Regions from separate parts of the Bradyrhizobium sp. 197 genome, predicted to be linked through region 2. Evidence: predicted binding sites of a transcription regulator. Region 2 holds the regulator's gene; the other holds the start of a gene.
What was found. The regulator HrcA, encoded in region 2, represses chaperone genes, less so after heat shock. The targets are predictions, from matches to a motif close to GTTAGCACTCNCNNNNNGNGAGTGCTAAC.

Region 1 (7,383 bases), on a different contig from region 2:
CAACCGGCGTGCTCTATCCCTTCTTCGGCACGCTGCTCGGCTGGTTGGGCGTGGCGCTGACGGGATCGGATACCGCTTCCAACGTTCTGTTCGGAAATCTTCAGAAGATCACCTCCGAGCAGCTTGGCCTGTCGCCGATCCTGATGGCGGCGGCAAACTCGTCCGGCGGCGTGATGGGCAAGATGATCGACGCCCAATCGATCGTGGTCGCCTCGACCGCGACCAACTGGTACGGCCATGAAGGCACCATCCTGCGCTTTGTGTTCTGGCACTCGATCGTGTTGGCTTCCCTGGTCGGCGTGTTCGTGACGTTACAGGCCTATGTCTGGCCGTTCACGGCGATGGTGCTGAAGTAGCAGGCCACGCCCGGCGTCGATGCAAATCCCCGCGGAGGTCTCTCCGCGGGGATTTTTGCATGCGGGCGAAGCTTCTCATTGCAGCTGCCGTCTTATAGAAGGTGCGGCAAATCAGGTCGGTCGAGAGGTCTCATGGTTTCGCTCAAGCAGATGGTGTGTGCGGCGGTTGCGACGCTCGCGATGGCCACTGTCGCGCGTGCCGATGACGGTTTCCCGTTCGGCACCGAGATGACGCTCGAAGCACTGCCGCAGCCCGGCTCGAAGCGGATTCCGAACATCGAGATCGGCGACAATGGCGAGGTGGTGCTGGAGCTCTGGTGCAAGGGCGGCAAGGGCCAGTTCTCGGTCGCCGGCAACACCGTGATCTTCATGCCCGGCCAGATCCAGGACCGCTCCTGCCCGCCGGCAAGAGCGCAGGCCGACGACGATCTCGTAGCAGCGCTCGGCAGCGCCGAGACCTGGAAGCGTCAGGGCGACGTGCTCACGCTCGTCGGCCCCAAGCCGCTGCGCTTTCGCGTCAACGGGAATTAGCTTTCGTGTCCCGGCCCTGCAGCGCTTTCGCGCTGCGTCCGGGGCACCCTGCCTCGTACTACTTCCACACCGACTTGTCGGCGTCCCAGCGCTGGCCTTTCAGCTCCTTGGTGAGCGCCTCGACCGAACCGTTGTCGTCGGGCTGATCGCCTTCCTCGTCGGCCGTCGCTTCGTCCGAGAGATTGAGCTTGGCGCCGCTGCTCTCGTCGGCTGTCGTGGTTGCGGGGCTGCCGATCCAGAGCATGAGCTTGTCGGACGTGCCGGGTTTGTCGGGCGAGAAGAGCCCTGCAACCTCGATCGTGTCGGTCAGCTCGAGTGCCGGGAAATCCTGGTTCGGCCGCTTGAACACCAGCTTGAGCTTGCCGGTGGCCGGGTTGAAGCTTTGCGAGACCGGCTTTGCCGCGAGCGTCCTGCTCAGCACGCCAGCCACCGCGGCCGCGAGCTTGTCGCGGTTGAGCTTGTCGCCGTCGCGCCAGTCGGCGGCGGGGATGCGGATGGTGCGGTCCATCTCGGTCATGCCCGCGGTCCAGCCCGCGGTGATGATGCCGGGCATCGCCTTGAATTTCTCCAACAGGGCGCCTGCGCGCTCCGGATCGACCGACATGTTGATGGTCTGCTCACCTGCGCGCAGCGCGTCGCAGCCGACGGTGAGACTCGCCAGCGTCACCTCGACGTCCTGGCCCTTCAGGCTCTTCAGGAACTCCGTCGCGGCATCCAGCTTGACCTTGACCGCAATCGCTTCCGGCGAGACGTCGGTGAAATCCTTCGGCTGCGGCGTGATGCCGTCGTCGGAGGTCTGGTTGTCCAGGAATTCCTTCTCGCTGAGATCGGAGTTGTCGGGAGAGGTGACCTCGGTCACGGCCTGGCCAATGCTGATCTGGCCGCGGAATTCGAACGTGTCTCCAGCCTGTTTGCGCAGCAGTTTGACGGTGACGGGCGCTTTCGCGCCGAGGCTCTGCGTCGTACCCGTCAGGTTCTGGCCGGCGACCTGGAGATTGACGACGAAGCGGTCCTTGCGGTCGGAATTCTTCGCGACCGGATAACAGACGTCGAGCACGGCTGCGGTGACGGTCTTGCCCTGGCGTGTCTCCTTCAGGATCACGTCGGCATTGCCGTCCATCAGCCCGTCGATCGAGGTGAAATAGCGCGTCTCCGCGCCGCTGGGCGCCGTAGCCTTCGGCGACAGCTTCATCTGGGCGGATGCGACCTCAGGCGAAACTGCAAGCAGAGCCGCCAATAAAACTGTCGGGCAAACCAGAAGCGCGCGCATCGACGAAATCCCCGGGCAATGGGGCATGATCCGGAAAAGTGTGAAGCGGTTTTTCCGATCAGATCATGCCCAAACAATTCGAATCGGGCGTTACCGTAGTGGGTTTTGGGCGCCGGTTGAATTGGAAAGCACAGGCCATGATCGGCAAAAAAGAAGGCCGCCCGGAGGCGGCCTTCGCAACACTGTCAGGCGAGGATCGGCCTTAGAAGCCGCCCATGCCGCCGCCCGGCATGGCGGGCGCTTCCTTCTTCGGTGACTCGGCGACCATGGCCTCGGTGGTCACCAGCAGGCCGGCGATCGAGGCGGCGTCCTGGAGCGCGGTGCGGACCACCTTGGCGGGATCGATGATGCCCTTGTCGACCATGTCGACATAATCTTCGTTCTGGGCGTCGAAGCCGAAGGTCTCGGACTTGTTCTCCAGGATCTTGCCGACGACGATCGAGCCTTCCACGCCCGCGTTCTCGGCGATCTGGCGAAGCGGAGCTTCCAGCGCCTTCAACACGATGTTGATGCCGGCCTGCACGTCCGCATTGGCGTTGGTGAGACGGCCGACGGCTTTCTTGGCACGGAGCAGCGCGACGCCGCCGCCGGGGACGATGCCTTCCTGCACCGCGGCGCGGGTGGCGTTGAGCGCATCCTCGACGCGGTCCTTCTTCTCCTTGACCTCGATCTCGGTGGCGCCGCCGACGCGGATCACCGCGACGCCGCCGGCGAGCTTGGCGAGGCGCTCCTGGAGCTTCTCACGGTCGTAGTCCGAGGTGGTCTCCTCGATCTGGGCCTTGATCTGGCCGACGCGGGCCTCGATCTCGGGCTTCTTGCCGCCGCCCTTGACGATGGTGGTGTTCTCCTTGTCGATCACCACCTTGCCTGCCCGACCCAGCATCTTCACCGTGACGTTCTCGAGCTTGATGCCGAGGTCTTCGGAGATGAGCTGACCGCCGGTGAGGATCGCGAGGTCCTCCAGCATGGCCTTGCGGCGATCACCGAAGCCCGGCGCCTTGACGGCGGCGACCTTCAGGCCGCCACGGAGGCGGTTGACGACCAGGGTGGCCAGCGCCTCGCCCTCGACGTCCTCGGCGATGATGACGAGCGGCTTGCCCGACTGCATCACGGCTTCCAGCACCGGCAGCATGGCCTGCAGGCCGGACAGCTTCTTCTCGTGCAGGAGGATGTAGGCGTCCTCGAGCTCGGCGGTCATTTTCTCGGGGTTGGTGACGAAGTAGGGCGACAGATAGCCGCGGTCGAACTTCATGCCCTCGACGATCTCGACTTCGGTCTCGATCGACTTGTTTTCCTCGACGGTGATGACACCCTCGTTGCCGACCTTCTGCATCGCCTGGGCGATCATCTTGCCGATGGCGGTGTCGCCATTGGACGAGATGGTGCCGACCTGGGCGACTTCGGAGGAGGCTGCGACCGGCTTAGCGCGCTTCTGGATGTCCTTGACGACAGCGGCAACCGCGATGTCGATGCCGCGCTTGAGATCCATCGGGTTCATGCCGGCAGCAACCGACTTGGCGCCTTCGCGCACGATGGCCTGGGCCAGCACGGTCGCGGTGGTGGTGCCGTCACCGGCGAGATCGTTGGTCTTGGAGGCGACCTCACGGACCATCTGGGCGCCCATGTTCTCGAACTTGTCCTCGAGCTCGATCTCCTTGGCGACGGTGACGCCGTCCTTGGTGATGCGGGGCGCGCCGAACGACTTCTCGATGAGGACGTTGCGGCCCTTCGGGCCGAGCGTCACCTTGACGGCGTTGGCGAGAATGTCGACGCCGCGCAGCATGCGATCGCGCGCGTCTCCGGAAAACTTGACGTCTTTGGCAGCCATGGTCTGTAATTCCTCTTGTTTCGTGATGTGTCTGCCGCTCAGCGTCGCAAGTCCGGAGTCCGGAATCGAACCCGGCGGAATGATGGATGCCCGGATCTCAGGGACCCGGGCATTACATTCAGCGGCTGTTCAGGCTGATGGCCTTAGGCCATGACGCCCATGATGTCCGATTCCTTCATGATCAGGAGATCTTCGTTGTCGATCTTGACCTCGGTGCCCGACCACTTGCCGAACAGCACGAGGTCGCCGACCTTGAGGTCGATCGGGGTCAGCTTGCCGGCCTCGTCGCGGCCGCCGGGGCCGACGGCGACGATTTCGCCCTGGGACGGCTTTTCCTTGGCGCTGTCCGGAATGATGATGCCGCCCTTGGTCTTTTCCTCGGCGTCGATACGTTTGACCACGACACGGTCATGCAGCGGACGAAATTTGGATTTAGCCATGACGTTTCCCTTTGGAGGCTCGCTTCGGATGTAGCGGAAGTGGATGGGGCGGCGCTTCCCGTCCACCCTCTTGCCGAGGATCGGACGGCGCGCTTAGCAATCGGGCTTTCCGAGTGCTAATAGTGCGCCCGGAAATATGGCTTGGCCGCGATCCTGTCAAGCAAAGGTGGTTAAGCGATTGGTGAGGCCGATATAGGATTGTGTCTACAGAAACCTATTGGTCGCGCTGGCGTATAAAGGACGTCATTGCTCCGACAGCGGTTTTGCGCTTGGCTGCAGGCGGGATGCGGTCGAAGTCTTGTTTTGGGGGGCAGTTTGCTCGGGGGAATGTCATGATCAGTTCAGCTCACGCACGCACGGTTGCCAATCTGGCGGCCGCCTCTTGCCTGGCGCTGCTGCTTGGCGCCTGCGGCGGCGGCATGAGCCTGCCGTCGTTCTCGTCGTCCTCACCGCCGCCTGAGGCCGAGCCCGGGGCCGGCCCGGAAATGCCGGCGTCGATCCGCGCCGACGAAATCGTCGGCCGCTGGGGTCTCGCCTCGTTCCAGAACCCGGCCGACCGCGCCCGCACCGAGGCTGCCGCCCGGGCCCAGTGCAAAAATCCTTACGTGATCACCGCCGGCTCCTCCGGCGGCGTCATCATGCATCTCGCCGACCAGGCGACGCCGCAGGAGCTGCGGCTGAAGGGCTCGCCCAGCGGCAAGAACTATATCGGGCCGGCGGGTCCGACACCGGGCGAGCAGGACCGCGAGATCGTCTCCTTCGACGGCCGCGTCCTCATCACCCGCTTCATCGACAAGGATGCCGCCACCCGCTACGGCAACATGGTCTACGTCCGCTGTGCGCCAAGGGCGTGATCGGGGCGCCGGCCTAGCCACTCGTCATTGCGAGGAGCGAAGCGACGAAGCAATGCAGGCTGCTTCCGCGGACAGTCTGGATTGCTTCGCTTCGCTCGCAATGACGAAAAAAAACGCCGGCTTGCGCCGGCGTTTTGTTTTTCAGAGTGTCGCGTCTGCTCAGTCGAACAGCGCGTCGATGTCGTCCTGCGAGGCGTGGCCGACGTCGCCGGCGAGCTTCGGGCCGTTGAGGAGTTTTTCGTCCTCGCTGCGGGTGTCAGCGGCCGGCGCGGGCACGTGGGACTTGATCGCGTCGACGCCGCCCCAGATCTCCATCATGGAGTTGATGTGCTGCTCGATGAACTTCATCGTGCTCATGACCTTGCTGATGCGTTGGCCGGTCAGGTCCTGGAAGTTACAGGCTTCGAAGATCGAGATGACGCGTTCCTGGATATCGTCGGCGAGCCGTTTCTGCTGATCGGCCGATTGCACCTTGGACATCGCGCTGGCCGCTTGGTCGATCGACTCGGCGGCTTCGAGGATCTGCTGGGTCGCCTGTTCGGTGCCGCCGACGACCGCGCCGAGCTCGCCATTGACCTTGGCCATTTCGCCGCCGTCGAAGCTCTTGCCGTGCAGCGTCGCGATCTCGCGCTTGGTACGGTCGATGGCGTCGTGGATGAGGTCGAGCTCGACCTTCAGCTTCTCGCACTGCTCGATCTGCGCCCGGTAAGTATCGAGCATGGTACGAGCTTCGGAGAGCTCGTGAGCGGTGGAGGCGTCGATCGCCGCCATGGCCGCGCTGCCGGACAAGGGCGGAGTGCCCTTCGCCATCTGTGCACGGATCGCACGCAACTCGGACATGATCTCGCTATGCATCGGCGGAGCCTCCTCAATCATTTCGGGGCTTGGCATCTCGCCGACAACAGCCTCTTCGACACGAAAACGTTTGCGGTGAATAGCCATCAAGAACTCCCCCCACCTCACTCACGCGTCGTTTTAGGCAGAAGCGATTTAACACGAAGTTCACAGCCGGAACTGTCGTGCGGTCGCGTGCGACGGCGTGAAAACCTGCAATTAACCATGCGTGCGCGCCGTTCACCGAAAATAAACGCTGATCGCCAAATTGCCCCGCCGCTCGCGACGTGGTGAATCGAAACGCCGGCTCCGTTTACCAAACGAAACGGCTTTTGCTCTTTATTGACTACGTCGAGGGCGCGGATCAGCCAGATGCGTTCGACGGCGAATGTAACTAGACGAAACAGTACAGAGTACGTCGATGTTCAAAAAGATGTCTGTCGCGCTGCTCGGCAGCGCTTGCACCTTCATGGCCGGCGCCAACAGCGCCAGCGCCTTCGATAATAGCGTGCCGAACGATCCGCCGGCGGTACTTTACCAGCCGCAGGTGCCGCCGGCGCCGGTGCGCGTCGCCTCCAACGCGAACATGGGCGGCGGCTTCATCGAGTTCATGTTCGGTGACGGGCCCGGCCGCGGTCCGGCCTATGCTCCGCAGCAGCCGATGTATCAGCAGCAGCCGGGCTATTACGACCAGCGCCGCCTGCCGCCGATGGGCGAGCCGCAGATGCAAGGCGCTGGCGTGCAGCCGGAGGCGGTCGATCCGCGGCAGCGTCAGTTCGATCCGAGATTCGAGAAGCAACTTGTTGACTATAGCGGCAACGAAAGTGTCGGCACCCTGGTGGTCGATACGCCGAACAAGTTCCTCTATCTCGTCGAGGGCAACGGCAAGGCCATGCGCTACGGCATTGGCGTCGGACGTCCCGGCTTCACCTGGTCCGGTGTGAAGTCGATCACGGCCAAGCGCGAATGGCCGGCCTGGACGCCGCCGGCGGAAATGATCGCTCGTCGCCCCGACCTGCCCAGGCACATGGAAGGCGGCCCGGAAAATCCACTCGGCGCCCGCGCGATGTATCTCGGCTCCACGCTCTACCGTATCCACGGCTCCAACGAGCCCTGGACCATCGGCACCAACGTCTCTTCCGGCTGCATCCGCATGCGCAACGAGGACGTCATCGACCTCTACGGCCGCGTCAATGTCGGCACCCGGGTCGTGGTGATGTAGGCGCATCGCGCTCGAAACTAAAACGGCCGCCTCGTGGGCGGCCGTTTC
Region 2 (7,383 bases):
GTCTGGTCCGCGGTGATGAAGGGCAGGTTGATCTCGGTCTGCGTCGTCGACGACAGCTCGATCTTGGCCTTTTCAGCGGCTTCCTTCAGGCGCTGCAACGCGAGCTTGTCGTTGCGCAGGTTGATGCCCTGCTCCTTCTGGAACTCGTCAGCGAGATAGCCGACCAGGCGCATGTCGAAGTCTTCGCCGCCGAGGAAGGTGTCGCCGTTGGTCGACTTCACCTCGAACACGCCGTCGCCGATTTCGAGAATCGAGACGTCGAACGTGCCGCCGCCGAGGTCGTACACGGCGATCGTACCGGCCTTGGTCTTGTCCAGACCATAAGCGAGCGCAGCCGCGGTCGGCTCGTTGATGATGCGCAGCACTTCAAGGCCCGCGATCTTGCCGGCGTCCTTGGTCGCCTGGCGCTGGGCGTCGTTGAAGTAGGCGGGGACGGTGATGACGGCCTGGTCGACCTTCTGGCCGAGATGAGCTTCCGCGGTCTCCTTCATCTTCTGCAAGATGAAGGCAGAGACCTGCGAGGGCGAGTAGGTCTGGCCGTCGGCCTCGACCCAGGCGTCGCCGTTGGAAGCCTTCACGATCTTGTACGGAACGAGCTTCTTGTCCTTCTCGACCATCGGGTCGTCGTAGCGGCGGCCGATCAGGCGCTTCACTGCGAAGAAGGTGCGCTCGGGATTGGTGACGGCCTGGCGCTTGGCAGGCTGGCCGACGAGGCGCTCACCGTCGTCGGTCACGGCGACGATCGAAGGCGTCGTGCGCATGCCTTCGGAATTCTCGATGACTTTGGCGTTCTTGCCATCCATTACGGCGACGCACGAATTCGTGGTACCGAGGTCGATCCCGATGACCTTTCCCATGGTCCTGATATCCTTGTTTTTGCGGCAGGCTGGCTGGGCCCAGAAGGCACCCGAACCGAAACCCCCTAAGATCAAACATTCGCGATATTGCGATGGTTGACGCTCATATAGGAGGGGGGGAGGGGCCCGCAAGGAGAGAACGCAAGTTTCGACCGTGAAAACATCGCGTTTTGAAGCATCATATCCGGGCTGAACCGCCCTTGCGGGTGAGGAATTATTAACAGGTTCAGATATCAGCCAGCCCCCGCCACCATGATCCGCGCGCCCTGTTACCGGCGAGGCAAACCCGCTAAAAGGCGGGCGCCGGAGAGCCGCCATCGAGGCTGCGCCGCGCGACAAAGCGGCTCGGTGGCCGACCATCGAACGGCCTCAATGTGAACCAATCAGAGTGCCCATGAAGCTGACCCGCCCCCTCGCTGCGCTCGCCCTCCTCGTCGCCTCCGCACTTCCGGCTCTGGCTGCCGACGCCGTTTTCCCGCCTGGCTTGCGCCTCGGCATGGTGCCGTTGGTCGGCCTCAGCACGGCCAAGACGTTTCCGGGCTTCCAGAGCGAGGACGGCAACGTCAAGGTGCTGATCACCGAGCTGCCGCCGGCGGCTTATGGCGAGGTCGTGAGCGCCTTCAATTCCAATCCGGCCGGAACCAACGGCGTCAAGCAGGACAAGATCGAGACGCCTGCGGGCCTGGCCTATTTCACCACCGAGAGCGGCAAGGCCGGCGAAACCCCCGTGAGGCGCTATTCGATGATCGTGCCGGGCGCCGGCTTCTCCGGCTATGTCGCGGTGCAGATTCCGGAGAATGCGATCAAGATCTACACCGACGAGGCGGTGCGGCAGATGTTTGCGAGCGTCGCCACCCGCAAGCAGGTCTCGGCCGACGAGCAGCTCGCGCTGATGCCGTTCAAGATCACCGATCTCGCCGAATTCAAGGACGTCCGCACGCTGGCGCCGGGCTCGAGCATCATCCTGGCCGACGGCGACGAGGGCACAGGCTATGAATCGAAGCCGTTCATGATCCTCGGCGTGATCGGCGCCACCCCGCAGCAGGCCGACGACCGCGCCCGCTTCGCCCAGGAGGCGGCGCTGCAGATTCCTGGCGTGCGCGAGTCGCGCGTCACCATGTCCGAGCCGCTTCGCATCAACGGCCAGCAGGGTTTCGAGACCCGGATCGACGGTATCAGCGGCAAGGACAAGACGGCGGTGACCGTGGTGCAGTGGATCCGCTTCAGCAGCGGTGGCGCTTCGCTGCGCATCATCGCCAGCGCCCCGCGCGACCAGTGGCCGGCCGCCTTCACCCGCTTCCGCGCGGTACGCGACGGCATCCAGCCGAAAGGCTGAAAGGCCCATGCGCTGACCACATCCGGCTGCATTTTCGGGCTTCTGTTCGTACACGAGCGGAACTAGGCTCTCCCCCGTTCAATCTGGAGGGAGGCGGACCATGCTGGATCGGCGACACATCTTGACGGCGCTTGCAACGACGGCGCTCGCGACCCTCGTGCCAAGCGCGCTCTTAGCAGCGGCATCGATCAAGCCGGACGATGCATCCGCGCTGCTCGTGATCGACGTGCAGAACTGCTTCCTGCCCGGCGGCAGCCTCGCCGTAAAGGAAGGCGAGCAGGTGGTGCCGGTCATCAACAAGATGGCCAAAGCGTTTTCGAACGTGGTGATGACACAGGACTGGCACACGCAAGGCCATGTTTCGTTTGCGTCGGCACACTCCGGCAAGAAGCCGTTCGAGACTGTCGATCTTCCCTACGGCAAGCAGGTGCTGTGGCCGGACCATTGCGTGCAGGGCACCGACGGCGCCGCGCTGTCGAAGGACCTTGCGATCCCGCACGCCGAACTCATCATCCGCAAGGGTTTTCACAAGGACGTCGACAGCTATTCGGCCTTCCTCGAAGCCGACGGCAAGACCTCGACCGGCCTTGCCGGCTATCTGAAGGCGCGCAAGATCAAACGCGTCTTCGTCGCGGGGCTGGCGACGGATTTCTGCGTCGCCTGGACCGCGCTCGACGCCCGCAAGGCGGGCTTCGAGGTCTATGTGGTGGAAGACGCCTGCCGCGGCATCGACAATCAGGGTTCGCTCGCAAAAGCCTGGGCCGACATGACCAAGGCCGGTGTGAAGCGGATTCAGTCTGCGGATATCACGGCGAGCGCTTAGGCGACGCCAAGAGCTGCAAGCCCCTCATCCCGAGGCGCGCTTCTCCGCGCGCGTCTCCTCAACCGCGGGGATTGAGAGCTAAACCGGCTCGTTGCTGTTGGCGGCGGGCACGGCCTTCGCGCCGCCCTTGGCGACACCGACCAAAGCGGGGCGCAGCACGCGCTCGCCGATGGTATAGCCGGCCTGCATCACCTGCACGACGGTGCCCGCGGGCACCGACGCGTCGGGAACCTCAAACATCGCCTGCTGGAAGTTCGGGTCGAACTTCTGCCCCGAGGGGTCGAACTTCTTCACGCCGTGTTTTTCCAGCGCGTTGAGCAGCGAGCGCTCGGTCAGCTCGACGCCCTCGATCAGCGAAGCCAGGCCGGGATCGGCCGCCGCACGGGCATCGGCCGGAACGGCATCGAGCGCGCGCTGGAGGTTGTCGGCGATATCGAGCACGTCACGGGCAAAGCCGGTGACGCCGTAGAGCTTGGAGTCAGCGACCTCCTTGGCGGTGCGCTTGCGCAAATTTTCCATCTCGGCCAGCGTCCGCAGCATGCGGTCGCGCGCCTCGGCGGCTTCCTTCTGCAAAAGCTCGACCGAGCCGGGCTCGGGATCGTCCGGCATGATGTAGGGTTTTGACACCACGGGCTCGGGCGTCACAGCGGCCGCGTCTTCGGGTTGCCGGTCTCGATCGGTCATCGGCTCTCTTCTCAAACGTCTCAGGGATTTTCTCGCCCGGATATCGTGCTTCGGACGGCGAAAATCAAGCGCCCGTGATCGGCCCAAGGCGCCGGTCAGCCCCCCAGGAGGCGGCTGACGATGCGGGCGGCGTAGTCCACGGTCGGGATCACACGGGCATAATTCAGCCGTGTCGGCCCGATTACGCCCAGAACGCCGACAATATGGCCGGCGGCATCCCGATAGGGCGAGATGATGGTGGAAGAGCCCGACAGCGAGAACAGCTTGTTCTCACTCCCGATGAAGATCCGCACGCCTTCCGCGGTCTCGGCCCGGCCGAGCAGGTCGATCACGCCGCGCTTGGTTTCGAGATCGTCGAACAGCAGGCGAACGCGCTCCAGATCCTCCAGCGCATGCAAATCTTCGAGCAAATTGGCGTGGCCGCGGACGATGAGCTGGCGGTCCTCGCTCTCGCCGCCGGACCAGCTGGCGATACCGGCGGAAATCACCTTTTGCGTGAGCTGATCGAGCTCGGCGCGGGCCTCTCCGAGTGCGGTCTCGAGCTCGAGCCGCGCCTCGGCCAGGGTCCGGCCGCGGATCCGCGCGTTGAGGAAATTGCCGGCCTCGGTGAGTGCCGAGGAGGGAACCCCGAGCGGCAGCACCAGCACGCGGTTTTCAACCTGGCCATCCTCGCCGACCAGGATCACCAGCGCCTTCTCCGGTTCCAGGCGGACGAATTCGATGTGTTTGAGCCGCGCATTGGATTTTGGCGTCAGCACCACCGCGGCGGCGCGCGTGAGGCCGGAGAGCCGCGTCAGCGCCTCCTCCAGCGCGGCCTCGACTGATTGCGCCTGCCCGACGGAGGTGAGCTGGCTCTGGATCGCCTGCCGCTCGGCCTCGGTGAGGTCGCCGACCTGCATCAGGGCATCGACGAAGAAGCGCAGGCCGAGTTCCGTCGGCAGCCGGCCGGCGGAGGTATGCGGGGCATAGATCAGGCCGAGCTGTTCCAGATCGGCCATGACGTTGCGGACCGAGGCCGGCGACAGCGGCATGGCGATCAGGCGCGAAATATTGCGCGAGCCCACCGGCTCCCCGGTCGCGAGATAGCTTTCGACAATTTGACGAAAGATGTCGCGGGAACGCTCGTTGAGCTGGGCGAGACCCGCGCGCGGCGCGATCAGATGGATCGGATCGTGATGGGCCACAGACGGTAACTCCTCTCGGATGCACGTAATTTGTCTATCCCGGGCGCTTCTGACAAGCGTGGCGTTCGCGGATCGAAAATCGGGGGTGAATAAGGTCTCGATCTTCCCCCTTGCCGCCCACCCTCACCCCACCTACAAGCACCGCGAACAGCCCTTTTCCGAGAGTTTTGGAGGATTTCCCATGCGGCCAAGCCGCCGTGCGCCCGACGAATTGCGCCCCGTGACGCTGGAGCGCGGCGTGGTCAAATATGCGGAAGGCTCGTGCCTGGTAAAATTCGGCGACACCCATGTGCTGGTCACCGCCACGCTGGAAGACCGTCTGCCACCATGGCTGAAGGGCCAGGGCCGCGGCTGGGTCACCGCCGAATACGGCATGCTGCCGCGCGCGACCTCGGAACGCACCCGCCGCGAGGCCTCCGCTGGAAAGCAGAGCGGCCGCACCGTGGAAATTCAGCGCCTGATCGGCCGTGCGCTTCGCACCATCATCAATCTCGAAGCGCTGGGTGAGCGCCAGATCACGGTCGATTGCGACGTGCTCCAGGCCGATGGCGGCACCCGCACGGCCTCGATCACCGGTGCCTGGGTCGCGCTTGCCGATTGCGTCAACTGGATGAAGGCGCGCAACATGGTCAAGGCCAACGTGTTGCGCGACAACGTCGCCGCGATCTCCTGCGGCATCTACAAAGGCACGCCCGTGCTCGACCTCGACTATGCCGAGGATTCGGAAGCCGACACCGACGCCAATTTCGTCATGACGGGCGATGGCCGCATCATCGAAGTCCAGGGCACTGCGGAACGCGAGCCGTTCACGGAAGCCGAGTTGCTGGCGCTGATGGCGCTGGCGCGCAAGGGCGTCGCGCGTCTCGTGGACTTGCAGAAACTGGCGGTAGCGTAGTCAATAAGCCGATGCATCGCCGAATCACCGGAAAGCTCGTCATCGCGACCCACAATCCCGGCAAGCTCGCCGAGATGAAGGAGCTGCTCGCGCCTTACGGCGTCGAGGCGGTGTCGGCCGGCGAGCTCGGCCTTCCCGAGCCGGAAGAAACCGGCAACGATTTCCGCAGCAATGCTGCGATCAAGGCGATCGCGGCAGCCCAAGCGACGAAGCTCCCGTCTTTCGCCGATGATTCCGGCATCGTGGTCGACGCGCTCGATGGCGCGCCGGGCATCTACTCAGCGCGCTGGGCCGGTCCGAGCAAGGATTTTGCCGCGGCGATGGCGCAGATCGAACGGCTGTTGCAGGAGCGCGGCGCGACCACGCCCGACAAGCGCAAGGCGCACTTCGTTTCCGCGCTCTGCGTCGCATGGCCCGACGATCATCTCGAAGAGGTCGAGGCGCGCGTCGACGGCACGCTGGTGTGGCCGCCGCGCGGCACCGCCGGCTTCGGCTACGACCCGATGTTCTTGCCCGACGGCCACAGCCGCACCTTCGGCGAGATGGAGAGCATCGAGAAGCACGGCCTGCCGCCGCTCGGTCTTGGTCTGTCGCATCGTGCCCGCGCCTTCGTGAAACTGGCGGAGATCTGCCTTGAACCGCGCTAAGGAAGCCTTCGGCGTCTACGTGCACTGGCCGTTCTGCCTGTCGAAGTGCCCCTATTGCGACTTCAACAGCCATGTCCGCCACGTTGCGATCGACGAAGCGCGTTTTGCGGCAGCATTCGCGCGTGAGATCGAAACGACCGCGCAACGTTCGCCCGGTCGCGAGGTCACCTCGATCTTTCTCGGCGGCGGCACGCCATCGCTGATGCAGCCTGCGACCGTCGGCGCTGTGCTCGACGCCATCGGCAAGCACTGGGCTGTGGCGAAAGACGTCGAAGTCACGCTGGAGGCAAACCCGACCAGCGTCGAAGCCACGCGCTTTGCCGGTTATCGCGCCGCCGGCGTCAACCGTGTCTCGCTCGGCGTGCAGGCGCTCGACGATGCCTCACTGAAAGCACTGGGCCGCATGCACAGTGCGCGCGAGGCACTCGATGCCGTCGCCATCGCGCGCCGCTCGTTCGATCGTTATTCGTTCGATCTGATCTACGCCCGTCCCGACCAGACGCCGGGGATGTGGGCCGATGAACTGCGTCTCGCGATCGACGAAGCGGCCGAGCACCTGTCGCTCTATCAATTGACGATCGAAGAAGGCACGCCGTTCTTTGGCCTGCATCAGGCCGGCAAGCTGAAGACGCCGGATGAAGCGGTCGCACGCGCGCTTTACGACGTCACCCAGGAGACCTGCGACAAGCTCGGCCTGCCCGCCTACGAGATCTCAAATCATGCGCGGCCGGGCGCCGAGTGCCGGCACAATCTGGTCTACTGGCGCGGCGAGGAATATGCCGGCGTCGGCCCCGGCGCCCATGGCCGGCTCGACATCGACGGTATCAGGCACGCCACCGCCACCGAGAAGCGCCCCGAAGCCTGGCTGATGCGGGTCGAGACCAACGGCCACGGCATTGTCACCGACGATCTCCTCAACAGCGAAGAGCGCTCCGACGAATTCCTGCTGATGGGATT

Region 1: IVB27_RS09010 (co-chaperone GroES) is a predicted target of HrcA. The motif match lies at 4,518-4,546, and genes of this name have one in related genera.

Annotation. Positions count from the first base shown of each region.
Region 1 is NZ_JADPJJ010000036.1:103-7,485, reverse strand. It holds gene IVB27_RS09030 (L-lactate permease) at 1-356, shown strand, start outside; gene IVB27_RS09025 (META domain-containing protein) at 489-887, shown strand; gene IVB27_RS09020 (hypothetical protein) at 946-2,157, opposite strand; gene groL (chaperonin GroEL) at 2,360-3,985, opposite strand; gene IVB27_RS09010 (co-chaperone GroES) at 4,129-4,425, opposite strand; gene IVB27_RS09005 (hypothetical protein) at 4,758-5,279, shown strand; gene IVB27_RS09000 (protein phosphatase CheZ) at 5,439-6,221, opposite strand; gene IVB27_RS08995 (L,D-transpeptidase) at 6,535-7,335, shown strand.
Region 2 is NZ_JADPJJ010000189.1:41,068-48,450, reverse strand. It holds gene dnaK (molecular chaperone DnaK) at 1-857, opposite strand, end outside; gene IVB27_RS41370 (hypothetical protein) at 1,252-2,193, shown strand; gene pncA (bifunctional nicotinamidase/pyrazinamidase) at 2,294-3,016, shown strand; gene grpE (nucleotide exchange factor GrpE) at 3,095-3,700, opposite strand; gene hrcA (heat-inducible transcriptional repressor HrcA) at 3,796-4,884, opposite strand; gene rph (ribonuclease PH) at 5,066-5,779, shown strand; gene rdgB (RdgB/HAM1 family non-canonical purine NTP pyrophosphatase) at 5,791-6,426, shown strand; gene hemW (radical SAM family heme chaperone HemW) at 6,413-7,383, shown strand, end outside.